One region of the Klebsiella sp. GFKo11 genome, then DNA from elsewhere that is predicted to be linked to it. Evidence: predicted binding sites of a transcription regulator. Region 1 holds the regulator's gene; each other region holds the start of a gene.
The links. The regulator CRP, encoded in region 1, controls carbon source genes, mostly activating them, when cyclic AMP is high. The targets are predictions, from matches to a motif close to ATGTGANNNNNNTCACAT.
Positions count from the first base shown of each region.

Region 2: the regulator CRP is predicted to act here: its motif matches at 2,382-2,399, upstream of udp (uridine phosphorylase).
Region 3: the regulator CRP is predicted to act here: its motif matches at 2,369-2,386, upstream of cdd (cytidine deaminase).
Region 4: the regulator CRP is predicted to act here: its motif matches at 1,943-1,960, upstream of AC07P6_RS25105 (glycoside-pentoside-hexuronide (GPH):cation symporter).

Region 1 is NZ_CM151369.1:522,651-527,137, forward strand. Features, by position in the region: gene argD (bifunctional acetylornithine/succinyldiaminopimelate transaminase) at 1-430, shown strand, start outside; gene AC07P6_RS02375 (YccS/YhfK family putative transporter) at 420-2,498, opposite strand; gene crp (cAMP-activated global transcriptional regulator CRP) at 2,550-3,182, opposite strand; gene AC07P6_RS02385 (OsmC family protein) at 3,487-3,891, shown strand; gene AC07P6_RS02390 (phosphoribulokinase) at 3,947-4,487, opposite strand, start outside.
Region 2 is NZ_CM151369.1:6,045,269-6,049,755, reverse strand. Features, by position in the region: gene AC07P6_RS29000 (GntR family transcriptional regulator) at 1-539, shown strand, start outside; gene AC07P6_RS28995 (transporter substrate-binding domain-containing protein) at 681-1,352, shown strand; gene AC07P6_RS28990 (dienelactone hydrolase family protein) at 1,440-2,252, opposite strand; gene udp (uridine phosphorylase) at 2,523-3,284, shown strand; gene rmuC (DNA recombination protein RmuC) at 3,423-4,487, shown strand, end outside.
Region 3 is NZ_CM151369.1:2,027,027-2,031,513, reverse strand. Features, by position in the region: gene mhbT (3-hydroxybenzoate transporter MhbT) at 1-61, opposite strand, end outside; gene AC07P6_RS09860 (LysR substrate-binding domain-containing protein) at 188-1,105, shown strand; gene AC07P6_RS09855 (CidA/LrgA family protein) at 1,227-1,625, shown strand; gene AC07P6_RS09850 (CidB/LrgB family autolysis modulator) at 1,622-2,317, shown strand; gene cdd (cytidine deaminase) at 2,445-3,329, shown strand; gene sanA (outer membrane permeability protein SanA) at 3,454-4,170, shown strand; gene AC07P6_RS09835 (DUF799 domain-containing protein) at 4,257-4,487, opposite strand, start outside.
Region 4 is NZ_CM151369.1:5,217,908-5,222,394, forward strand. Features, by position in the region: gene aroP (aromatic amino acid transporter AroP) at 522-1,892, shown strand; gene AC07P6_RS25105 (glycoside-pentoside-hexuronide (GPH):cation symporter) at 2,069-3,475, shown strand; gene AC07P6_RS25110 (glycoside hydrolase family 43 protein) at 3,475-4,425, shown strand.

The sequences.
Region 1 (4,487 bases):
CGCGATGCTAACCACTCATGAAATCGCCAGTGCTTTCCATGCCGGATCTCATGGTTCAACCTACGGCGGGAATCCGCTGGCCTGCGCAGTGGGCGGGGCGGCGTTCGATCTGATTAACACGCCAGAAGTATTGGATGGTGTGAGTGCGAAGCGTGAGCTGTTTGTTAAACATCTCCAGCAGATTGACGCGCAGTTCGATTTGTTTAGCGATATCCGCGGAATGGGGTTGCTAATCGGTGCTGAGCTTAAGCCGCAGCATCAGGGCCGGGCGCGCGACTTCCTTTATGCTGCCGCAGACGCTGGCGTGATGGTGCTTAACGCCGGGCCTGACGTCATGCGCTTTGTGCCGTCGCTGGTGATTGACGATAGCGATATTGCCGAAGGAATGGCGCGCTTTGCCCAGGCAGTTGAGCGTGTGCTTAGCGCTTAGTGGTGCGTAGCCAGATGCCATGATGCGGACGCTGACGCCATGCTACCGACGAAATGGTGTGCATGGTGTTCAGGTGACCCAGAATGCGCTGCAGATGCTGTTCCATGGTACTGAGCGGGCCGCGAGGGACTTCCGCATCCTGGGCCTCCATAATATTCACATCTCCAGCGCTCCCCGGTCCATCTGAATCCAGCCGTTGCTGACAGCGCTGTAGCGCAATCTCACAGGACTCCAGATAACGCTGAGCTAGATCCGGCGTCAGCATATTGTGCTCGCGCGCCAGGGTGGTCATCGCATTGATGTGCTCAACAATGAACTGGCTATGGGTTACCCACAGCTTCATATCTTCCAGATAGTGCGAATTAAAGCCCGGTTCCTGCATCGCCTGATTGAGTGAGTTAAACAGCGCATTGTGCGCCTGATTAACGCGCATTCGCTGATAGGCCAGCGCCGGAGCCTGATGATCGTCGCTAAGAATGAGCCGGATCGCTTCCTGATCGGCTTCCAGCGCGTCGTGGGCATTTTTGCGTAGCAGACCGCTTTGCCACTGCGGCCATAGCCAAACCATCCCACCAAAAGCGATCAGACAGCCAATAAGCGTGTCGATTAATCTGGCGATGATAAACTGCTCACCGTTTAGCGTGAGTAATTGCAGGGTATAAACCGCCGTGACGGTAAAACCAACCATTGCCCAGCCGTAGTTCTTACGAATAATCAGGTAGCTTAGCAGCGTGATGAAGAGCATGGCGGTCAGCGTATAGCCTTCAGGCACGTGGAAGTGTAGCGTCAGTCCGGCGATCACCAGTCCGGCAATCGTTCCAGCCGCCCGGTGAACAATGCGCACCCGCGTCGCGCCGTAGCCGTTTTGCGTCACGAACAGCACAGTCATCAGGATCCAGTAGGGTTTCGGCAGATGCAGTGCGCTGCCCATCAGGCTGGCGGCGCTCAGCATTACGCTGATGCGCGCGGCGTTGCGTAACGCCGGAGATTTAAACGACAGGTAGCTTTTTAGCGCTGGCAGCAGGGGTAAACGTCGAGTTTTATCCGCCATCAAGTTGCGCGTGTACAGAGGACGCTGGGTACGCAAAACCCGGGCGATACGGCTGAAGTGCCAGGCGCAGAACTGGCCGACCGGGTTATCCGGATGTTGCCAGGCAATTTTTTCCAGCGCGCCGATCTGTTTATCCATCTGAAAGCGCTGTGGGTAACGATGGTAGAGAAGATCGTCCGCCAACTCACGCAGGCGGGCGGCAACGGTTTGCGCATTCCAGCGAATCACTGCTTCTGCGTGACTGCGTTCCACCAGTTTCTGCACTTCTTCCGGCTGATGCAGGCTAACGGAGATATGTTCCTGTAAATCCAACCCCACCTGAAAAGCGCGCAACAGACGTTTGTGGTCGTTGCGTTGATTGGCCGCCAGCATATGCATCTGCTGGTAACACTGGGTAATCAGATCAACCACTTTCTGCTGGCGGTTAAGTAGCGGCGGCAGCGAGGTGGCCGGGTCCGTATGCTGGGTCAGCAGGCTGTATTTGGCCTCGCAATAGTTAGCCAGTTCGCGGTAGAGCAGGCTCAGTGACTCGCGCAGCGGTTGTTCGCGCCATAGCCAAAACCAGAACCAGTTAAAGACGCCATACCATAAGGTGCCGAGCGCGTAGATTAGCAGTGGCTCCCACACCGGCATGTTACCCGCAAGGCTGAGGGTAAAAATGGCGGCAATAAGTGAAGCAGGCAGTAGTCGCGCGTGCAGTGAACTGATTTCGGCAGTCACCCCAAGGATTAGCGCCAGACCAGTGAGAATCAGTGGTAGAGGGATCTCGCGTTGCAGCAGGAGCTGGACAATCAGGCTACAGCCAGCAAACAGGCAGCCGCCAATAATCAGGCGTTTAAAGAAGCGCTTATGTGGTGTGTCCAGACCGGCAATGTTGCAACAGGCTGGTACCAGGGAAAACAGTAAGCCCTGCTGTAAATGTCCGAGAAGAAGTCCGATTGCGACCGGCAGACACAACACCAGCGTTTGCCGCAGTGCGTAGTTGACTTCCGGGTGGTAAATCAGCCTGCGCCACATGAGGGGGAAACAAAAACGGCGTATTGCATAGCAATACGCCGTTTTGCCGACTTAACGGGTACCGTAGACGACGATAGTTTTACCGTGCGCGGAGATCAGGTTTTGATCTTCCAGCATTTTCAGGATACGGCCAACGGTTTCGCGGGAGCATCCAACGATCTGACCGATTTCCTGACGGGTAATTTTAATTTGCATACCGTCCGGGTGGGTCATCGCATCAGGCTGTTTTGCCAGGTTCAGCAACGTCTGGGCGATACGACCCGTCACGTCGAGGAAGGCGAGGTTACCGACTTTCTCTGACGTAACCTGCAGGCGACGTGCCATTTGCGAAGAGAGACGCATCAGGATGTCCGGGTTAACCTGGATCAACTGACGGAATTTTTTGTAGGAGATTTCGGCCACTTCACATGCGGTTTTCGCACGTACCCATGCACTACGTTCCTGACCTTCTTCAAACAGGCCTAATTCACCGATGAAATCGCCCTGGTTGAGGTAAGAGAGGATCATCTCTTTACCTTCTTCATCCTTGATGAGTACAGCCACGGAGCCTTTAACGATGTAGTACAACGTTTCTGCTTTCTCACCCTGGTGGATCAGCGTGCTCTTTGAGGGGTACTTATGAATGTGGCAATGAGACAAGAACCATTCAAGGGTAGGGTCTGTTTGCGGTTTGCCAAGCACCATGCGCGGTTATCCTCTGTTATAAGCTATCTCCAGATGCCGACACTACACGGCATCCGGGCATGCAATCGTATTAAATCCCTATACCTGGGAATCTGGCTGAAAATTTCCTGCAGCCTGTAATGTGAACTCCTCAGCATACATGCAGTGCATCAATGTATTACTGTAGCATCCCGATTGTTTTAGCATAGCTTTCGCCGCGTGTCTCCTGGTGTCTCGCTTCAGCATGACCTAGGTCGCCTTCCGTTGCGAGAATTGTTATGTGCGCGTAATCTGTCAGGAAAATTACAGCCCTGGAGTTAAATTTATGCAAGCGCGAGTGAAATGGGTTGAAGGGTTAACCTTCATTGGTGAGTCGGCTTCTGGTCACCAGATTCTGATGGACGGTAATTCCGGGGATAAAGCGCCTAGCCCGATGGAAATGGTGTTGATGGCGGCGGGCGGATGTAGCGCAATTGACGTGGTTTCTATCCTGCAGAAGGGACGCCATAACGTCACTAACTGCGAAGTTAAGCTGACTTCTGAGCGTCGCGAGGAAGCACCGCGTCTGTTTACCCATATCAATCTGCATTTTATCGTGACCGGTAAAGAGCTGAAAGATGCTGCCGTTTCTCGCGCAGTTGACCTATCGGCGGAAAAATATTGCTCGGTGGCGCTGATGCTGGAGAAAGCGGTAAACATAACTCACTCTTATGAAGTGATCGAGGGATAAGCCGAACGGCGCGAACTCGTCGCCCCGGCATGCGCTGCGCTACCGGGGTTTTTTGTTAATTGATTTTCCTGCCTTCCATTAGCCGCTCGACCAATGGCGCCATGATGAGCTCCATGGCCAGCCCCATTTTCCCTCCCGGCACCACTAGCGTGTTCATATGCGAGATAAACGAGCCCTGAAGCATCGCCAGTAGCCAGGGGAAATCGATATTCTGTAAGTTGCGGAAATGGATAACGACAAAGCTTTCATCAAGCGATGGGATTGCTTTGGCTGCAAATGGATTGGACGTATCCACCGTAGGTACGCGCTGGAAGTTGAGGTGAGTGCGTGAAAACTGCGGGGTGATGAAGTTGATGTAATCTTCCATCGAGCGAACGACGGAATCCATCACCGCTTCACGAGAGTGGCCGCGTTCGCTGGTATCGCGGATAAGCTTCTGGATCCACTCCAGGTTAACGATCGGCACAACCCCAACCAACAGATCAACATGGTCAGCGACGTTGTGCTGGGGCGTGACAACTCCGCCGTGCAGGCCTTCATAAAACAGCACGTCAGTGGGTTCAGGCAGCGACTGCCAGGGAGTGAAGGTGCCAGGA
Region 2 (4,487 bases), 900 kb from region 1:
TGCGCGGCAAGGGAACGTTCGTCAAGACTGCGCCGATTGTGACGCGCGTCAGAAAGCAAGAACTTGGCTTTTTCGAGAAAGATTTGCAGGAAAGTAATCTTTCTATTCAGTACCAGGTTTTCTTCTTTGGCGAAGTCCCGTCAACACCTGCTTTACTGGCAAATTTACGGCTTAATGCCGGTGCGAAAATATACCGTCTGGTTCGTTTACGCCTTATCGACGGGAAGCCGCTGGCGGTCGAAATTCGCTATCTTGATGCCGAAATAGCGGCCAATATTGCCGTCGCCTCGCTGGAAACGCTGGCGTTACAGACGCTATTTGAGCAACAGCTGGGCATTATTATTCATACCATTCATAACCAGGTTCGCGTCGCGCTGCCGGGGCAAGAAGTGGCAAAATTTCTGGATATTAAACGCAGCCGACCGGTGATGGTGCGTCAACATACTTGCCTGGCAGGCGATGACAAACTGATCCTGTGGGGCGAAACCTGGTATCGTGAAGAATATGAATTCCAGTACAGCACCTATCGGGATAAATAGAGATTAAACAACCACCTCTGTTATCTGACATGTAGGGCAGGGTGCCATAATTAAGTTATTAAAAGTGGATTTGAAAAATCACTTCAGCGGCTTTCTGCGCATAGCTATCAAGACGATCGAATTGCCGATAAGGAACGAGCCATGCCATCATCAGCTTTACGTTTTGCAATTAATTTAGGCAATGCTTTGCTGGCAGAGCAGTCAGCCGACGGTGAGCTGAGTGGGTTGACGGTCGATCTGGCGCGAAAAATTGCGCACTCTTGCCAGCAGCCGGAGCTGCTGAAACCTTACCCCGCAGCAAAACACATCGTTGACGATGCTTCAAATAATCAATGGGATATTGCTTTTCTGGCGGTGGATCCGGCACGTGAAAATGAGCTGAGTTTTACCTCACCCTATCTCACTATCGACTGTACCGTTCTGGTGCGTCGCGATAGCGAGGTCCATTCGGTTCATGAGATGGACCGTGAAGGTGTGACGATTAACGTCGGAAGGGGTTCTGCCTATTCATTGCCATTGATCCGCACCTTAAAACATGCCCGACTTTGCGAATATCCCACCACTCAGCAGGCGCTCAGCGCTTTCCTTGCCGGTGAGGGGGATATGGTGGCGAATATTCGTCAGCTGCTGGAAGCCGCTGCCCTGGGGCAAGATAGCGTTCGTGTGCTACCTGATAGCTATAGCCAGATTCAGCAGGCAATCTGCGTGCCGCGCGCGGCCCCGCACTATTATGAAAAAATGGAAACCTTGGTGAGACGGTGGCAGCAGGATGGGACGCTGGCGGCGCTGATCGTCCGCCATATTTATGCTTAATCCCTTCATTGATGTATCAGGCCCGGTATATTTTCCCGGAGGCGGCGCTTGACGCGCCTGTCCGGGCTACCAGTCCGCAGACGGTGGTTAACCTCGCTTCCCGCCATATTGCGCAAACCATGCCAGCATTCGCTGCCAGCCGTCCTTCGCCGACTCTTCATGATAGCTGGCGCGATAGTCGGCGTTAAAGGCGTGGTCGGCCTGCGGATAAACCACGATTTCTGCCGTAGCGTTGGCGGCCCGCAGCGCCTGACGCATGGTTTCAATCGTATCCTGCGGGATGCTGTCATCTTTCGCGCCGTAAAGCCCTAAAACCGGGGCGTTCAGATCAACGGCAATGTCCACCGGATGTTTCGGTGAGTTTAATGTTTTCTCACCGACCAGCTTGCCGTACCAGGCAACGGCGGCTTTTAGCTGCGGGTTATGTGCGGCGTACAGCCAGGTGATGCGACCGCCCCAGCAGAAACCGGTAATAAGCAGACGATGGGCATCGCCACCGTGGCGGGAAGCCCAGCTGGCGACGTGATCGAGGTCAGCCAGTACCTGAGAATCCGGCACCTTTTTGACCAACCCCTGAAATAAAGAAGGAATATCGTTGTAATCATTGGGATCGCCCTGGCGGAAGTACAGCTCTGGTGCGATAGCCAGATACCCTTCCTGCGCCAGACGACGACAAATATCGCGGATATGTTCATGCACGCCGAAAATTTCCTGTACAACGATGACGACCGGTAGCGGACCGTCGACGTTGCTCGGACGGGCATGGAAGGCTGGCATGTTATCCCCCTGAGAAGGGATTGATGTCTCCCCGGAGATGATATTTTCATCTGACGTGTGAACAGCAGTTGAGGCATGCGGCGTGGCTGCAGGTGCAAAGCCGGGTTGCTTAGTTGTGGTCATGGTATTCTCCGTACCCTTATTAATGTATTAGCGCATCGATAACTATAGACGTTTTAGACCGGACGTTAACAAACCACAGTGCCCGAAACAGGCTATCTTTTGTTCAGTACTCTCCAGATTAACTTATTAATGTGATTTGTATCACCATTCAATGGCAATCTATTGCAATGAACTTCATTCATAGTGATTGGTGTCACAAAATAGTCTCAGCAGCTTCTGTAAAGTACCGTTTTGCTTCTGCTGATAATTCGACCCACAGAGGAGTTTTTTATGTCTAAGTCTGATGTTTTTCATCTCGGCCTCACCAAGAACGATTTACAAGGGGCTACGCTGGCTATCGTCCCTGGCGATCCGGAGCGTGTGGAAAAGATCGCCGCGCTGATGGATAAGCCGGTCAAACTGGCATCTCATCGCGAATTCACTACCTGGCGTGCTGAACTGGATGGTAAAGCAGTGATTGTCTGCTCTACCGGTATCGGCGGCCCATCTACCTCTATTGCCGTGGAAGAACTGGCCCAATTGGGTATCCGTACCTTCCTGCGCATTGGCACCACCGGCGCTATTCAGCCGCACATTAATGTGGGCGACGTTCTGGTGACCACCGCTTCCGTTCGTCTCGACGGTGCAAGCCTGCACTTCGCGCCAATGGAATTCCCGGCGGTAGCCGATTTCGAATGTACTACCGCGCTGGTTGAAGCGGCGAAATCCATTGGTGCGACCACGCATGTCGGCGTCACTGCCTCTTCCGACACCTTCTATCCGGGCCAGGAGCGTTACGACACCTTCTCTGGCCGCGTGGTGAGCCGCTTTAAAGGTTCGATGGAAGAGTGGCAGTCGATGGGCGTGATGAACTATGAAATGGAATCCGCCACTCTGCTGACCATGTGCGCCAGCCAGGGTCTGCGTGCCGGGATGGTTGCCGGGGTTATCGTCAACCGTACCCAGCAGGAAATTCCAAACGCGGAAACCATGAAGCAAACCGAAAGCCATGCGGTGAAAATCGTCGTGGAAGCAGCGCGCCGCCTGCTGTAGTTCTTATCCTTTCTGTAAAAGGCCGGGCTCTCCGGCCTTTCTTTTTTGCGTTGCTCCTCGCAGGAAAAACCTTTCCAACTGGACGTTTGTACAGCACAATTCTATTTTGTGCCGTAAGTGGTTGCCGCAGGGGGCGTTGTGGATATCTCGATTATTATTAGTGCCGTTGTGGCGCTGGCCGCTGGGCTGATTGTGGGCTGGCTGGCGACCAAAGCGCGCGCCGACCAAATCCGAGCCGACCTCATCGAAGAGCGTCGCGAGCTGGATATTGAGCTGAGCGCCGCCCGCCAACAACTGGTGCAGGAGTCCCACTGGCGCAAAGAGTGCGAGCTGCTCAATAACGAATTGCGCAGCCTGCGCGATATCAATACGTCGCTGGAGGCCGATCTCCGTGAAGTGACCACCCGCCTTGAATCCACGCAAATGCATGCGGAAGATAAAATTCGCCAGATGGTCAACAGCGAGCAGCGCCTTAGCGAGCAGTTCGAGAATCTGGCAAACCGAATATTCGAACACAGCAACCGACGGGTGGATGAGCAGAATCGCCAGAGTCTGCACGGGCTGCTGACCCCGTTACGTGAGCAACTGGATGGTTTCCGCCGCCAGGTTCAGGATAGCTTCGGTCAGGAGGCGCGGGAGCGTCATACCTTGGCTCATGAAATCCGCAACCTTCAGCAGCTTAATGCGCAAATGGCGCAGGAAGCGCTAAACCTGACGCGCGCGCTGAAGGGTGATAACAAAACTCAGGGCAACTGGGGGGAAGTGGTATTGACCCGCGTGCTGGAGGCTTCCGGGCTGCGGGAGGGTCACGAATATCAAACGCAGGTGAGTATCGAAACCGACAACCGTTCACGGATGCAGCCGGATGTGATCGTGCGTCTTCCGCAGGGCAAAGACGTGGTTATTGATGCCAAGATGACTCTGGTCGCCTATGAACGCTACTTTAATGCCGATGATGATTACACCCGCGAAACGGCGTTACAGGAGCATATTGCTTCCGTACGCAATCATATGCGTCTGCTGGGGCGTAAGGACTATCAACAGCTGCCGGGGCTACGTTCACTTGACTACGTCCTGATGTTTATCCCCGTTGAACCCGCCTTCCTGCTGGCGATTGACCGTCAGCCGGAGCTGATTAGCGAAGCGCTGAAGAACAACATTATGTTGGTTAGCCCGACTACGCTGCTGGTCGCACTGCGTACC
Region 3 (4,487 bases), 1.5 Mb from region 1:
ACTGACGGGCACCGACCGGTGCGCTATCCAGCAGCTTTTGCAATTCATGTCGTTGAGTCATGGCTATGCCTCGGTGCAGGTAGAGGAAGATGTTGTATTTATTTCTTTTATGTTGCGATTTTGTAACTCGAGCAATGAAATGTACAATGGTATTTCGGGCATAGACATAACCTGGAGGTTATCGCTGATGGCAAACTGGACGCAGAAACTGAAGCTGCATCATCTGCAGATGCTGGTGGCGCTGGGAGAGCAAGGCAATCTCACGCAAGTGGCGAAAATGATGAATATTACGCAACCTGCACTTTCCAAATGGCTCAGCCAATTTGAAGACGAAGTCGGTATGCCCTTGTTCGAGCGCCACAGCAAAGGCCTGCGTCCCTCAGAAGGCGGAAAACTGCTGATACAGCATGCCCAGCGGCTAATTAACGATATGTCGCGATCGCAGTATGAAATCGAGCGTTTCAAGCAGGGCGGCCAGGTAGGCAGTCTGATGATCGGCTGTTCGCCAGTGGCGACCGACTGCGTCTCGCAGGCTATTCTTGAGCTGCTTAAAGAGATGCCAACTCTGCACCTGAATATCGAAGAGAAAGTGATGACGCCTCTGCTCAACGATCTGCTCGCTGGAGTGGTTGATGTGGTGGTGGGCCGGGTCGGCGGGCGAGCGCTCGAGCTGCCGCTGAGCTACCGGGTGCTCTACACCGAACCGGTGTGCTTCGTCGCCCGTCCCGACCACCCGCTGGCGGAAAAACCGCGGTTAAGTTGGGCCGACCTCGCCCACTGGCGCTGGATTGTCTGGCCGACCGGCACCCCGATTCGCCTGAGTATTGATAATGCGCTGGTGGATAATGGCGTAATGCTGCCGGAAAACACCATCGAATCGGCATCGATGAACGTCACCACCAACCTGCTACAAAGCAGCGATATGGTATCGATTCTTTCATTGCGCCTGGCCCAGCGCTACGCCGCGCAGCATCAGCTGGTGATTCTTAATTTGCCGCGCATTGAACAAAAAGGTAGCGTTGGCGTGTTCTGGCGAAAAAGTGAAGCGCCGTCACTTGCACTTAACCGCTTTCTTCATTATCTATCCCTGCAGCCGTCGCCCTGAAATCAGTATGGTCAAGTGTTCCAGATCTCTATCTCAGGTATGCGTAGAATTCATGATGTGATCGGTAGCACATTTTTGGGTTTAATTGTATGATGAATGTGGTTCATCAAGGGTTATTACCATGAGTCAATCACTGATTATTGTCTGGCAGTATCTGCGCGCTTTCGTGCTGATATATGCTTGTTTATATGCCGGTATTTTTATCTCCTCCCTGCTGCCGATAACGATCCCTGGCAGCATTATTGGCATGTTGATTTTGTTCTTTTTGCTGGCGTTGCAAATCATGCCCGCGCAGTGGGTTAACCCCGGCTGCAATGTTCTGATCCGCTATATGGCGTTGCTGTTTGTGCCCATCGGCGTAGGCGTTATGCAATATTGGGATTTACTACGCGCGCAGTTCGGCCCGGTAGTGGTCTCCTGTGCGATAAGCACGCTGGTGGTCTTTTTGGTGGTCAGCTGGAGCTCGCACCTGGTTCACGGGGAGCGCAAAGTGGTCGGACAAAAAGGACGTGACAAATGATCCATGAAATCTGGTGGTCGCTGCCGCTAACCCTGGCCGTCTTTTTCCTCGCCCGCAAGCTGGCGGCGCGGTTTAAATTTCCGCTGCTCAACCCGCTGCTGGTAGCGATGGTAGTGCTGATTCCTTTTCTGCTGATAACCGGTATCTCATACGAGCGCTATTTTCTCGGCAGCAAAATTCTTAACGACCTGCTGCAGCCAGCGGTAGTTGCTCTAGCCTTTCCTTTGTATGAACAACTGCACCAGATCCGCGCCCGTTGGAAGTCCATCATTACCATCTGCTTTATTGGTAGCGTGGTGGCGATGGTCACCGGCACCACCGTTGCATTGCTGATGGGTGCGACTCCGCAGATTGCCGCTTCTATTTTACCTAAATCGGTCACCACGCCGATTGCCATGGCGGTGAGCAGCAGCATTGGCGGTATTCCGGCGATCAGCGCCGTGTGCGTTATTTTCGTCGGTATTCTCGGGGCGGTGTTCGGTCACACCCTACTGAACCTGATGCGTATCCGCACCAAAGCCTCCCGCGGGCTGTCGATGGGTACCGCATCCCACGCATTAGGGACCGCTCGCTGTGCAGAGCTCGACTATCAGGAAGGGGCGTTCAGCTCGTTGGCGCTGGTACTTTGCGGGATTATCACCTCGCTGATTGCACCGTTTTTGTTTCCGGTAATTTTGGCGATAGTCGGTTAAATGTGATTTAAATCACATTATTAAATGCAACATTAATTAGTTGCACAAACAATGAGATGTTTATCACATATACAGGTTACAACCACCCGTACACTAGATTTCCATTACATTGTTATGAGGCAACGCTATGCACCCACGTTTTCAAGCTGTTCTTCCCCAACTGGCGGCGGATCTGCAAGCGGCCATCGCCCCGATGCTGGCCGACCCGCATTTTCCGGCGATGCTAAACGCCGGGCAAGTTGCAGCGCTGCAAAGCGCAACGGGTCTGGATGAAGACGCGCTGGCCTTTACTCTGCTGCCGCTAGCGGCGGCCTGTGCCCGCGCTGACCTTTCTCACTTTAACGTTGGCGCGGTGGCTCGCGGCGTCAGCGGAACCTGGTATTTCGGCGGTAACATGGAGTTTCTCGGTGCTACCATGCAGCAGACCGTGCACGCCGAGCAGAGCGCCATTAGCCATGCCTGGCTGCGCGGCGAAAAGTCTCTGCAGGCGATTACCGTTAACTACACCCCTTGCGGTCACTGCCGTCAGTTTATGAACGAACTAAACAGCGGGCTGGCGCTGCGTATTCATTTGCCGGGTCGCGAGGCGCATTCGCTCCAGCACTATCTGCCAGACGCTTTCGGACCGAAAGATCTGGAAATCAAAACCCTGCTGATGGATGAGCAAGATCACGGCTTCCCGCTCAGCGGCGACGCGCTGACTCAGGCGGCGATTCAGGCGGCTAATCGCTGCCATATGCCTTACAGCAAGGCCCCGTCCGGCGTGGCGCTGGAGTTGAAAGACGGGACTATTTTCACCGGCAGCTATGCCGAAAATGCTGCCTTTAACCCGACTCTGCCGCCGTTACAGGGCGCGCTCAATCTGCTGAGCCTCAACGGCTACGATTACCCGGATATCCAGCGCGCTATTCTCGCCGAGAAGGCCGATGCGGCACTGATTCAATGGGATGCGACCGTAGCGACGCTGAAAGCGCTGGGCTGCCATAATATCGATCGCGTACTGTTAGGCTAATCACAGACTGCGGGCCAAACGGCCCGCATTGTTGAAAATCCCCGCAATTAAACGACGGTTTCTTGCGCTTGCCCGGCGGGTAAAGTAGCCTGAAGGCTCCCTCGTTCACTATTGAGCCAAGTCCATGTTAAAGCGTGTGTTATACAGCCTGTTAGTCCTGTTCGGCTTGCTGCTGTTAACCGTGCTGGGCCTCGACCGCTGGATGAGTTGGAAGACCTCTCCCTATATCTACGATGAGCTACAGGACCTGCCCTATCGCCAGGTTGGCGTAGTGTTGGGCACCGCCAAGTACTACCGCACCGGCGTCATCAATCAATATTATCGCTACCGAATTCAGGGCGCGCTGAACGCCTACAACAGCGGCAAGGTGAACTATCTGCTGCTGAGCGGCGATAACGCGTTGCAGAGCTATAACGAGCCGATGACCATGCGCCGCGATTTGATTAAAGCAGGCGTCGATCCGGCGGATATCGTGCTGGATTACGCCGGTTTCCGCACGCTCGATTCGATTGTGCGCACCCGTAAGGTCTTCGACACTAACGACTTTATTATTATTACTCAGCGTTTCCACTGCGAGCGGGCGCTGTTTATCGCCCTGCATATGGGGATTCAGGCGCAGTGCTATGCGGTGCCGTCACCGAAAGATATGTGGAGCGTGCGACTGCGCGAGTTCGGCGCTCGCTTCGGCGCGCTGGCGGACCTCTATCTTTTTAAACGCGAACCGCGCTTTTTAGGCCCACTGATCCCTATCCCCGCCCAGCAGGAAGTCCCGGAAGACGCGCAGTCTTATCCGGCGGTCACGCCGCAGCAGCTGCTGGAATTGCAGAAAAAAGAGAAGTGATGTTGCTATCCGATGAAATATCGACTCTCAATATGCAATAACAATGACCGATGCTGAAAAGCACATCGGTCATTTATAGAAAGCCCCTATTGCAAATCTTTACCGTATTTTGGCGAGCGAGGACCGTAGAGGATACCATCTGGTGCCCGTGGGGTGAGTAGGCGCGTGTCAGCAATGCCTGCAATCTTATAGCTTCTGTCAGTCATTGTATTCACTATCTGGTCAACCGCTGCCTGAATAAGCATGCCTAAAATCGAACCTCCGCTGCCATCATTTTCGGTGCTGGAAGCCACCGCACTACCTTTCCATAGCAATTT
Region 4 (4,487 bases), 1.7 Mb from region 1:
AACAAACATACAGAAATAACATTTCAAAAATGTAACTTTGCACAAATGTTGTGTTTACCCACAATGAGGTAGCGTTAACGTAATCGAAACGAAAAAATACGCTATCTGAACCGATTCACCCCACCATCAAGTGAATAAAAATTCATTTTTTGTGAATTTAAAGAAAATAAGAGGTAGGTAGTGGGTATTCAGGCATGATTTACAAATGGTTTCTTTTTGCTCGCTTCGTCATCATCCCTTCATAAAGCAGGTGCATTCACTGCCGCTTATCACTATTCTCCATGATACGAAAGGCCTTTTCATGAATTACCACCCTGCCTTGCGTAAAGAAATCAGTACAGAAACGGAATTTCATAATTACACAAACACAACAATATGTGCGTCGTATCACTCAGGGTAAAACGGGGCGCAGGCTCGCTGAAATTTCGCTGACTATGCTATCAGGCAGGGACAGACAGTGAAGAAGTCACCTGAAGGATGACGCGTACAAACATAATAACCATAACCACACACGAGGTTTCATGATGGAAGGTCAACAGCATGGCGATCGGCTAAAGCGCGGCCTTAAAAACCGCCATATTCAGCTTATTGCGCTGGGAGGCGCTATCGGTACCGGTTTATTTCTGGGTAGTGCATCCGTCATCCAAAACGCAGGCCCGGGTATTATTCTGGGCTACGCAATTGCCGGTTTCATCGCCTTTCTGATCATGCGCCAGCTGGGCGAAATGGTCGTCGAAGAGCCTGTAGCAGGTTCATTTAGCCATTTCGCCTACAAATACTGGGGCGGCTTTGCAGGCTTCGCTTCCGGCTGGAACTACTGGGTTCTTTACGTTCTGGTGGCCATGGCAGAGCTCACTGCCGTAGGGAAATACGTCCAGTTCTGGTGGCCTGAAATCCCGACCTGGGTTTCTGCTGCCATCTTCTTCGTTGCCATCAATGCCATCAACCTGACCAACGTCAAAGTGTTTGGCGAGATGGAGTTCTGGTTCGCAATCATCAAAGTCGTCGCCGTCGTGGCGATGATCCTGTTCGGCGGCTGGCTGCTGTTCAGCGGCAACGGCGGCCCGCAGGCTACCGTACGCAACCTGTGGGAGCAGGGTGGATTCCTGCCGCACGGATTCACCGGGCTGGTGATGATGATGGCGATTATCATGTTCTCCTTTGGCGGTCTGGAGCTGGTCGGTATTACGGCAGCAGAAGCCGATAATCCGGAGCAAAGCATTCCTAAAGCCACCAACCAGGTTATCTACCGTATCCTGATTTTCTATGTGGGCTCGCTGGCCGTTCTGCTCTCCCTGCTGCCGTGGAGCCGCGTGACCGCTGACACCAGCCCGTTCGTCCTGATCTTCCACGAACTGGGCGATACTTTTGTGGCTAACGCGCTGAATGTCGTGGTACTGACCGCGGCACTTTCCGTTTACAACAGCTGCGTCTACTGCAACAGCCGGATGCTGTTCGGCCTGGCACAGCAGGGTAACGCACCAAAAGCGCTAATGAACGTCGATAAACGCGGCGTACCGGTTAACACCATTCTGGTTTCCGCGGTAGTGACCGCACTGTGCGTCCTGATTAACTACTTCGCACCGGAATCCGCGTTTGGTCTGCTGATGGCGCTGGTCGTTTCTGCGCTGGTGATCAACTGGGCGATGATTAGCCTGGCACACATCAAATTCCGTCGCGCCAAACAGCTGCAGGGCGTAGTCACCCGCTTCCCTGCGCTGTTTTATCCGCTAGGAAACTGGATTTGCCTACTGTTTATGGTCGGTGTGCTGGTCATCATGCTAATGACTCCAGGTATGGCAATTTCCGTTTACCTGATCCCGGTATGGATTGTGATCCTCGGCATTGGCTATCTGTTTAAGCAAAAAACAGCTAGCGCCATAAAAGCATAATCATACATCTCCAGAATCTGTGCCCGCCGCCATTTTGCGGGCACAGAGCATTGTTATCTGCTTCACACTTTCCTCGCAACAACCTATTTGTCCATATCGTTGACCTTTTCCTGCAACGCATTTATCCATTATCCAGCTAATAATTATCTCCATACCGCAACGGGGAGATCTCCACCATGAATGGCAATAAGCTTTCAGTTAAAGAGAAAATTGGCTACGGGATGGGCGATGCCGGATGTAACATCATCTTCGGCGCCATCATGTTGTTTGTTAACTATTTTTATACGGATATCTTCGGGCTCGCACCGGCCCTGGTCGGCGTTCTGCTGCTTTCCGTACGCGTTATCGATGCCGTGACCGACCCGATTATGGGCGCAATGGCTGACCGTACTCGCAGTAAATATGGCCGTTTTCGTCCATGGCTACTGTGGATTGCCTTCCCGTACGCGCTGTTTAGCGTGCTGATGTTTACCACCCCCGAATGGACCTACAACAGCAAAGTTATCTATGCTTTCGTCACTTACTTCCTGCTCTCGCTGACCTATACCGCGATCAACATTCCTTACTGTTCATTGGGTAGCGTGATTACTAATGACCCGCAGGAACGCGTAGCCTGCCAGTCCTATCGTTTTGTCATGGTCGGTATCGCCACCCTGCTGCTCTCTCTGACGCTGCTGCCAATGGCGGATTGGTTCGGCGGTGAAGATAAAGCCAAAGGCTACCAGATGGCGATGACGGTGCTCGCCTTTATCGGCATGTGTATGTTCCTGTTTTGCTTCGCTACCGTTCGTGAGCGTGTACGACCGGCGGTGCAGACTAACGACGAACTGAAAAAAGATCTGAAAGACGTCTGGAAGAACGATCAGTGGGTACGTATCCTGCTGCTAACCCTGTGCAACGTCTGTCCTGGCTTTATCCGCATGGCCGCCACCATGTATTACGTCACCTGGGTCATGCAGCAAAGCACCCACTTCGCGACGCTGTTTATCAGCCTCGGCGTGGTGGGAATGATGATTGGCAGCATGCTGGCAAAAGTACTGACCGACCGTTGGTGCAAACTGCAGGTATTTTTCTGGACCAACATCGTGCTCGCCATTTTCTCCTGCGCGTTCTACTTCTTCGATCCGCATGCCACCATGATGATTATGGTGCTCTACTTCCTGCTGAATATTCTGCATCAAATTCCATCGCCGCTGCACTGGTCGCTGATGGCTGACGTTGACGACTACGGCGAGTGGAAGACCGGCAAACGTATTACCGGCATCAGCTTCTCCGGTAACCTGTTCTTCCTGAAAGTCGGACTGGCGATTGCCGGGGCAATGGTTGGCTTCCTGCTCTCCTGGTACGGCTACGATGCTGGAGCTAAAGAGCAGAGCGCCTCAGCTGTTAACGGTATTGTGCTGCTGTTTAGCGTCATCCCTGGCGTCGGTTACCTGATTACCGCCGGTGTCGTACGCATGCTGAAAGTGAACCGCGAGTTCATGCGCCAAATTCAGTCAGACCTGGAGAAACGCCGCATCAACTACAGCGAACTAAATGAGTTCCAGGATCACAAAACCAGTGAACACGTAAGGAAAGCTTGATGAAAAACTGGCCAAACCCGTTTATTGAACAACGCGCAGATCCGTTTATTCTGCGCCATCAGGATTGCTACTATTTTATTGCCTCGGTTCCGGAGTATGACCGACTGGAAATTCGCCGCTCTGCAACCCTTGAAGGCCTGCGCGACGCGCAGCCGGTGGTGGTCTGGCGCAAGCCGGAGAGCGGCCCAATGAGTCAGCTGATTTGGGCCCCGGAACTACATGAAATCGAAGGCAAATGGTACATCTACTTTGCCGCCAGCCACACGCACGATCTCGATGAATTGGGCATGTTCCAGCATCGCATGTTCGCTCTGGAATGCGCGGATAGCGACCCGCTAACCGGCAAGTGGCAGGAAAAGGGCCAGGTAAAAACGCCGTTTGATACCTTTGCGCTGGATGCCACCACCTTCCACCATCAGGGCAAGCAGTGGTACCTGTGGGCGCAAAAAGACCCGGATATTGCGGGCAACACCAACCTGTATCTGGCTGAGCTTGAAAACCCGTGGACGCTAAAAGGCAAACCAGTGATGTTGAGTAAGCCGGAGTTTGACTGGGAGTGTCGCGGCTTTCTGGTCAACGAGGGTCCGGCGGCGCTGTTCCACGATGACAAACTGTTCGTCAGCTACTCCGCCAGCGCTACCGATGAAAACTATTGCATGGGCTTACTGTGGATAGACGTCAACGCCGATCCGCTCCAGCCGGAAAACTGGCATAAAGCACCGCAGCCGGTGTTCCGCACCAGCTACGAAAATCATCAGTATGGGCCGGGACACAACAGCTTTACGCAAACGCCGGAGGGAGAAGATGTGCTGGTGTATCACGCGCGCAACTACACCGAAATCGAAGGCGATCCGCTGTACGATCCGAATCGTCATACCCGTCTGAAATTGGTTCGCTGGCAAGAAAATGGGATGCCTGATTTTGGCATCCCAGCGGCTGATACATTGTAGCACTACGCTTACAGGGGCGGGTTTTGTAGAGCCGGGCAAGGCGTAAGCCGCCGCCCGGCAAA